DNA from 2 places in the Priestia sp. P5 genome. Region 2 is predicted to be linked to the other one. Evidence: predicted binding sites of a transcription regulator. Region 2 holds the regulator's gene; the other holds the start of a gene.

Region 1 (4,434 bases), 2.1 Mb from region 2:
CTTGTACAAAATAATCCTGTCTGCAAGGAGGTGCTAATATGCCAAATTTAAACGATAACAAATTTAAAAAGATTCAGTCTGAGAGTCAAAAGCAAGGAAAGTCTCAAGAAGAATATGCGGCTGAGCTTGACGCTAATCGTGCAAAAAGCCAAAAGAAAAAGTAACAATAAAAAAAGGATTACAATCGGCAGAGGCTCGTTTGTAATCCTTTTTGTCATCCCGTTTTGTTACAGGCTGCGATCAGTTATAAATGTATAGTGAGTATATGCTTCATACTTCTCACCTGGCTTTAATACACAAGAAGGAAAATGCTGATGATGAATAGCGTCCGGTAAACCTTGTGTTTCTAGGCAAACACCGAGGTATTTCTCTGAGTGAACTCCTCTAATTTCGAATTCTTCGTCTAGATGATTTCCCGTATAGAGAACAACTGAAGGCTGATCCGTTTTGACTTCTATTTTGCGGCCGCTTGCAGGATCAAATAATGACATCTGATTTTCAGCTTCTGCTTCTAAAAGAAATGGATGATCGTACCCTTTACCCACTAATATGTTTTGCGGATGTGTGGATTCCACACCTTCCTTGAGACTATGTCCTTCTTTAAAATCAAATGGGGTACCTGTGACATTTAGCGTTTCTCCAGTAGGTAAAAGATCATCATTCAACTCTAAGAATTCGTTACTTTTCATCTTCAAAACATGATCCAAGACCGTTTCTTTTAGATTTCCGCTTAAATTGAAATACGTATGATTTGTTAGATTGATAAGAGTGTCTTGATCTGTTGTTCCTTCATAAGAAATATGGAACTCATTTTTATTCGTTAATGTATACGTAACTTTCACTTCAAGGTTGCCGGGATACCCTTCTTCTCCGTCTTTACTTACATATGTAAATTCAACACCTACGTGATCACTTGCATCAATTGTTTTGGCATTCCATATTTTGTGACTAAATCCTTCTGATCCGCCATGCAAATGGTTGTTTCCTTCATTTTTCTCTAGACGATAGGTTTCATTATTAAGCTCAAACGATGCTCCACCTATACGCCCTGCTACGCGTCCGACCACAGCTCCGAAATAAGGAGAATACTTTTGGTATTCTTCTATTGAATCAAATCCCAATACAACACTTTCAATCTTCCCTTCAGAATCCGGCATTTCAATATTTGATATCACACATCCATAGTCAAGGCAGGTGATTTTAAGCCCTTCATCATTTAATAAGGTATAAGCATGTACAGCTTGATTGTTTAGTTCGCCAAATTTCTCTGAGTTCACTTTCACTTTTAATCAGTCCAATCCTCTTTTTATTCGTAAATTGCTTAACGGACCCTACATGTTATAAACATCGGATATGTTCATATAGTTCCCTCTGCAATCCTTCCTGAATCTTCATTATTCTCATTTTATTGTAATCGTGTACATTTCTTAATTCAAGCTTGAATGATAAAGGCTGGCCACTGTGTGTCATTGCTATTTCTTTAGTATTCCTAAGTATTCTTCCCAAGGTCCTACATCTTCTCTATATCGTTCTGCCATTACTCGAACAATTTGCGCAATATGGGTTAAATCATGAGCAACCCAAGTCGAGAGCAGCTCTCTGACTTTCACTTCCCCAAACTCCGGGTGTTCTCCTCTCACTTCCAGATGTTTTTCGTGCTTAACTAGCAGCTTTAGTTGATGTAAATTTTGTATTCTTATCTTTTTGAATTCAAGAATCTTCTCTTCAATAGAACTAGCAGATTCCTTGTTTAAATGGGCATAGCGGTCAAACGGAGGAAAAGCTCCCTCTTTTCCTTTTTGAAGGATAAATTCTAGCCTTGGTATCCAATTGTTTTTTTCTGCTTCTATTAAATGTTCTATGACTTCGGGGGTATTCCAGGTTCCTTCTCCTTCATTGCATTGCAGCCACCCTGGAGATAGACCAGACAAAAGTTTTTCAAGCGTTTGTGGCGTATGCTCAAGTATTTCAAACGCTTCTTTTAAATTAAAATTCATATCAATTCCCCTTTCTCAACGTAATGATGCTGAGCTGTCAGTTATGTAAATTCTTTAGAGATTATAGTCAATTTTACCATAATTCGCTTCTATTAAAGGAGCCAACTATTTTTCTAATTCCTTTTATGATGACTTAAAACAAAATAAGAACACATGTTTGGTTTTTCTCTAGAAATATGATAAAATATATATAGGCTAAAACGCAGTGAGTATCAGTCTGAATAGGCACTGCTCATTCGTAAAATAGATTTGCTAGCAACTTTTTCATCTTGAGCTTTTCGTGTGAATTGGAGTGAGACAACAGTGAGTAAAAATCAAAAGCGATGGACAAAAGAAGAAGATAGATTTCTTATCCAACATTATGGTGCTATGACGCTTCAAGAGATGGGTAAGCATTTACATAGAAGCAAGGAATCGGTTAATAAACGACTTACTCGATTAAATCTTCGTGCTTCGGATACAGCTTTACGTAAAAAATGGACGCTTGAACAAGATGCGTTTTTGCAGGAGAACATTGATATCATGAATAACCGTGAAATGGCACATTCCTTAGGCAGAAGTCCTTCTTCTATTGCTACGCGCATAAAAGTCTTGGGGTTAACTCGAAAAACATCGATGCGAAGATGGACGGTACAAGAAGACGAATATTTGCTAAAGTATTACGGAGTAAAACCACTTTCACATATATCAGCTAAATTACAGCGAAGTGTGCAAGCGCTAGAATCGAGGTTGAACCGTTTAGAAGTGTATGGAGCCAAAGCGCACGTAGGACACATTACAGCGTGTGAACTAGCAGCCTGCCTTGAAGTAGATGTTCATACAATTTACAAGTGGATTCATAAAGAGAATCTACCGTATAAAATGATCATCGCCAAGACCAGAAAATTTATGGGAATTGACATTCAATCTTTTTGGAAGTGGGCTGAACAAAGTAAATCGTGCCTTAACTTTTTTAAGATACCTAAAAATACGCTTATTCCAGAACCAGCGTGGGTGAATGAACAAAGAAAACTAGACTATGTAAAGCGACCTAAATACGAGCATAAAAAGTGGACAGCAGAAGAAGATGCGAGATTGTGGCGTATGTTTTATCAGGAAAAGCGCAATCAGCGAGAAATTGGGCAGCTGCTCGGGCGTTCAAGAAATAGCGTGCAGCGACGCTTAGAGCGTTTGCGTAAAAAGAAACTAGCGAGTTAAACGATAAAAAGCTTGGAATAAGCTATGCTTATTCCAAGCTTTTTTATTGATATGGCCTTTTGTTAAGCTTTAACTGCTTTTTCCCAATCTGCTGCAAATTTTTCCATTCCTTGGTCAGTTAACGGATGTTTTGCTAATTGCTCAATAACAGCGTATGGAATTGTGGCAATATGAGCTCCTGCAAGTGCTACACGCGTTACATGATCCGGATGTCTTACAGATGCCGCAATAATTTGAGAGTCGATGTTTTGAACGCGGAATAACTCAGCAATTTTAGATACCAGCTGTACTCCGTCTTCTGAAATATCATCAAGACGTCCTAAAAATGGAGAAACATATGTTGCTCCAGCACGAGCTGCTAAAAGCGCTTGGTTTACTGTAAAGATCAGGGTTACATTTGTTTTTACGCCTTTTTTTGCAAGGTAGCGCGTCGCTTCCAAGCCAGCCAATGTCATAGGCAGCTTAATCGTAATATTTTTATCTCCGTCGTTAATTTTAATCAGTTCTTCAGCTTGAGCAATCATGTCTTCAGCAGAAAGTGCGTCAGGTGTTACCTCAGCGGAAACGGATTCAACTTCCGGTACCATTTGAAGGATTTCTTCGATGCGGTCTTCAAATCTTACGCCTTCTTTTGCTACTAAAGATGGATTGGTTGTCACACCAGCTAGAACACCTACTTTGTATGCTTTCTTAATATCCTCAAGGTTTGCTGTATCAATAAAAAATTTCATCTCACTATTCCTCCTTATTGTTGTACATCAATCTGCATTTCAGCGTACGCGAACTATAGCCTAGCCAATTTGCTGCAGCACATATAGGTTTTCTATAGAAGCGTTTTCAATCTCTTTTGCAGTTAATACCTTTAGTTTTTCTAAAAATTGTATAGCGTCCACTCGGTCTTCAATGTCTTCTTCTGTACGAATATTCTCCGTTTTAATCTGATGGATACATTCGTTGATGACTTCTTTGTACGCATTCGTTTGGATAAACCATTCTGCTAACAGCGTTTTTGTTGCTTCTCTTTCTTCTTCACTTTTAACTGCAAACAAACTCTCTGTTTCCGTTTCACTCAGCATAAGGCTGCTAAAATCGTGATTCATACAAATCCAAAAATAACCTTTTTGACTATCGTAATACTTTCCTTCTCTTAAAAGAAAATACTTGATTCCAAATTTAATTTTATGAGATTGGTTCTCTGAACTCGGCATATGAATTTCTTTTATTTCTACGCTTTCTGATA
Region 2 (4,434 bases):
ACTGCCCCATAGAGACCATGTGAGAATAATGACACATAAAAGAATCAGGCTTTTGGATAAAAATGAGTTAAGCATATTACCTCCTGCAAATTATTTCAAAGATAAGGTACAAAATTCCTACCCTATGATACCATATTTTATTATTTTGTATATATTTTTCTTATAGAGTATAATGTTAGATTGTTCTGATATTACAACAGCGGCACAACGTTTGATAAAAGGTTCAGCGGAGTAGGCAGTGATTTAGTAATAGATAAAAGAGGTTGGGAAAAAAGAATTTTAGTCGAAGTGAAAAACGAACCATTGATCAACATGTTTGATTAGTGGTTCGTTTTTTTATGGTAAACGTAGGTTTTATTTGTTTAGTTCTTTCCAGCAGTTGATTGGAGGGCAAGACGAAGACTCCTGCGGGAAAAGCGGAACAGGTGAGACCCCGCAGGAGCGTAAGCGACGAGGAGGCTCACCGGCCGCCCGCGGAAAGCGAAGTCTTGCACGGAAATCAACCGCGGTGTCACAAGCAATCCCTGCTAGCTTATTTATTCCATTTGTTCTCCTTTAGACTCGCTTGATTTAGTTATGTCTCAATCTCTTCTTTTTTATCATGTGTTTTCTGATGCGAACAGCTTTTATGTTTTAAATCGATCTTTTAATAAATTCCATAGGGAACTCACTCCGAGACTAATGCTGATCAGAATTCCTGATAGAGCTACTATTAAAGCGATATATTCAAAGATAGAAAACTGCTTCATACTATCCCAATTGATGTTTCCCTTTAGTTTGCTAATAACTAAATTCATTCCGTAAATACCGGAAAGAACCGTATAAATCGTTAAAATCAATAATAAGTAATTGTGACGTTTGGCTGCGATTTTCTCTTGATTTTGGTACAAAGTACCAAGGGTTTCTTTGACTTCTTGATAAAGAGAATTGATGTGGAAGATTTTTTTAAAGAGCTCAGAAAACTCTTGACCTTCTGTGCGAGAGCTAATTTCTAAAAATAAATATTTACCTGAAAATACGGTAATAGAGCGGATTAGTCGTTCAATGCCCTCTGAATTTTTATGAAACGTGAGCTGAGAATACTCATAAGATAGTTTTAGCAACACGATTTTATAGAAAAAATGTAAAAATAAATTATAGTAATGCTGGCCAAATAGATGATTCATCAAAAGCTGATCCGTTTTAGAGTCTGCCGATTTAGAAATACATGAAAACACATGGTCTGTTATGACGTAATAAGTTTCAGGAGCCCACCTTTCATACACATGTTTAGTATTATACGTTTTAATATACTCATGATTGTGTGCAGAAATAAACGCTTTCCCGTCAGGCGTATAGCTATTTAGCTGCCCAGTACGAAATAAAGTTGTGGAATTAATCTCTTGCTCTTTATTTACCGTTACATAACTTAACACAAACATCCGTTCATCGATAAAATAAGGAAGGCTCCCAACGTGCTGTTCACGCGTGGCTTCTTTCTTGATGTGTTCGTTCAAAAATGGCGCAAGCTGTGAAAAAATATAATCTTGTACTTTGCTATAGCGATGATGTTCATAGGTAATGGTGGATCCATGCTCTTCAGCAAGCTTCGGTTCTAATACACGAAAATGATTCATGAATTCTAAAATATCATCATAGGTATAATGATCATGGCTCATCTCAGTGCGAATGGTCATGACGCCAATTTCAAAAGGACATAAAAAAACATCCACAGACAGCACGTTGCTAGACACGGTGGTGGAGGAAGTGTGTAACGTAATGGTATGGTCTATTTTTTTGGAAAATCGAAGCAACCCTTCTTTTTCGCACGAGTCAGGGAATAGAATACATTCAATGTAAGGAAGAAAATATTGATCCAGGCTATCATGAGATACGTAATACTGTTCTCCGTAGTATTCTTTTTCTAAATGTTTGTTTTGAATGGAAAAAAACTCGAACAAATTTTCTTTCAGTGCATGAACAAGCTGCTCTTTATTTTTTCGATCAAAGGAAAAAGGAAAAAGAAACATGTTCATTGCTTTGGTAGGTACAATGGTTTGAAATGATTCTGTTTTCCTTGGTGTATTGGTCATAAACTACATCCTTCTTATGGTCGGTTGTATTTCCTTGTAAGAGTCGCGGAAATGCAGATAGAAAGTAAAAAGTGAAACAAGCTTTACAAAAACCGTTCTACCTGCTTGCGATGATTCAACGTATCATTTATAATATGCCAATTTTTTTAGAAAACAAACGTAAAAAAACCAACTAACATCATGATTAGTTGGCTTTACATACAGTGTCTGATTAGTGAATCGTGCGATATACACCAGTTACTTTTCCTAAAATCGTTACGTGGCGAAGAATAATAGGCGCCATCGTTGAATTTTCAGGCTGTAAACGAACGAAATTTTCTTCTTTGAAGAAACGTTTTACCGTTGCTTCGTTATCCTCGGTCATAGCGACCACAATATCTCCATTATTAGCCGTTTGCTGCTGACGTACGATTACCATATCGCCATCTAGAATACCTGCTTCAATCATACTTTCTCCCATAATTTCAAGCATAAATACATGATCATCTGGAGAAACGAATTTATCTGGAAGAGGGAAATATTCTTCCACATTTTCAACGGCTGTTATAGGAAGACCCGCTGTTACTTTACCGATAACAGGAACATTAATGACATTGCTTTTAGGGATGTTTACTTCATCTAGTTGAAGAACTTCGATTGCTCTTGGTTTTGTTGGATCTCTGCGAATTAACCCTTTGCTTTCTAAACGAGCTAAATGCCCGTGTACAGTGGAGCTAGAGGCTAATCCTACCGCTTCCCCAATCTCGCGAACAGAAGGCGGATAACCTTTTAATTTTACTTCGTGCTTAATAAAATCTAGTATGTCTTGTTGACGTTTTGATAGCTTCATATTTTTCACCTCGATTTTAGCTATTCTTTAGGTGAATTATACCACGTGATGTGTCAATATACAAACATAAGTTCGAAGAATTCCATTGACAGAAACAAATGTTCTCAATAAAATAAGAACATATATTCTGATAGGGGGATCATAATATGCAACAATTCTTACATTCTATGAAACATTACGCTATTTTTTTTGCAGTTATCGCTGCACTTACATATGTATTGACGCTGGTTTTAGGAGCGGATAAAGTAGATTTAGACAAATATTCAACGGTTACTATTACAAAAGGAGATACGCTTTGGGACTTGTCCAACAAGTATCATAATCACCATCATTTGACCACCAATGAATTTGTCAAATGGGTTGAAGACGTCAATGATTTAAACTCAGATACTGCCCAGTCTTTATCACCTGGAGATAAATTATATATTCCTGTTTTAAAAAAAGAGTTACATAATCAAGTGGCAATTGAACAGTAGTGTGTAACGGCCGTTCCTGAATATTGTTAGAAGCCGAAAAGGTCGTGATAAAAGTGGACGCCATTATTTATTGCCGTGTCAGTACGGATAAAAAAACCCAAGAAACATCTTTACAGCGCCAGCAAGAAGAATTAAAAAAGCTTGCTGATCTTCACCATCTAGAGGTGAAAAAAGTCGTGATGGAAAAAGCAAGCGGATATGATGTAGACAGAGAGGGTATTTTGGATGTTCTTCATACAATGAAAGAAGAGAAAATATCCGTGCTGCTCATTCAAGACGAAACACGATTAGGCAGAGGAAATGCCCGAATTGCGCTGCTTCATGCTTTTCATAAAGAAAATGCTACCATCTATACGATTAGTCATCAAGGTCAGCTTCAGCTTTCAGAATCTGATTCAATGGTGTTAGATATTATTAGCTTAGTGGAAGAGCATCAGCGGAAATTACATAATGCTAAAATTAAAAGAGGAATGAAAAGAGCCGTAGAAAACGGTTATCGTCCGCAGAAAAATTTAAAAAATCAAGGAGTTAACTCGGGAAGGGAAAAAAAAGAAGCGCCGATTGAAGAAATTGTCCGCCTTCGTCATAACGGCTTAACCTTTGCTGAAATTTCAGTTACGCTAAAAGGTTTTGGTCATAATATTTCAAAAGCGACGGTACATCGCCGCTATCAAGAGTACCAAGAGAGTGCTCAATCTCTTGATAAAACGAAAGAGATTTAGTAAGATGACTACATGTTGCCGGAGCGGTTCGGTAATTTTAATTATTGATTATAAGGAGATAGGTTTTATATGCTATCAAAAGATAAACTTGCTCGTATTAATGCTCTTTCAAAAAAGGCAAAGGCTGAAGGGCTGACAGAATCTGAAGCGAAAGAACAGCAAGAGCTACGTCAGGAATATTTAAAAGTTTTCCGACAATCTATGACAAATCACCTTCACACGATTAAAGTTGTGGACGAAGAAGGTAAAGATGTTACGCCTAAGAAGTTAAAAGAGAGTAAAAAGAAGCGTCTTCACTAAGATGTTCTAGTAAAACTAGAGGGAGTGTTCCCTCT

What was found. Region 2 encodes LexA, which represses DNA repair genes until DNA is damaged. Its sites were predicted from a motif close to CGAACATATGTTCG; they were not measured.
Region 1: the regulator LexA is predicted to act here: its motif matches at 2,144-2,157, upstream of MMB69_RS15410 (sigma-70 RNA polymerase sigma factor region 4 domain-containing protein).

The regions. Positions count from the first base shown of each region.
Region 1 covers NZ_JAKWFJ010000001.1:2,898,360-2,902,793, forward strand. The annotation lists gene MMB69_RS15395 (hypothetical protein) at 39-164, shown strand; gene MMB69_RS15400 (aldose epimerase family protein) at 228-1,283, opposite strand; gene MMB69_RS15405 (DinB family protein) at 1,473-1,997, opposite strand; gene MMB69_RS15410 (sigma-70 RNA polymerase sigma factor region 4 domain-containing protein) at 2,301-3,194, shown strand; gene fsa (fructose-6-phosphate aldolase) at 3,257-3,925, opposite strand; gene MMB69_RS15420 (hypothetical protein) at 3,986-4,434, opposite strand, start outside.
Region 2 covers NZ_JAKWFJ010000001.1:800,322-804,755, forward strand. The annotation lists gene MMB69_RS04075 (ArnT family glycosyltransferase) at 1-75, opposite strand, end outside; gene MMB69_RS04080 (hypothetical protein) at 359-559, shown strand; gene MMB69_RS04085 (magnesium transporter CorA family protein) at 627-2,072, opposite strand; gene lexA (transcriptional repressor LexA) at 2,284-2,901, opposite strand; gene yneA (cell division suppressor protein YneA) at 3,048-3,377, shown strand; gene MMB69_RS04100 (YneB family resolvase-like protein) at 3,431-4,099, shown strand; gene MMB69_RS04105 (DUF896 domain-containing protein) at 4,169-4,399, shown strand.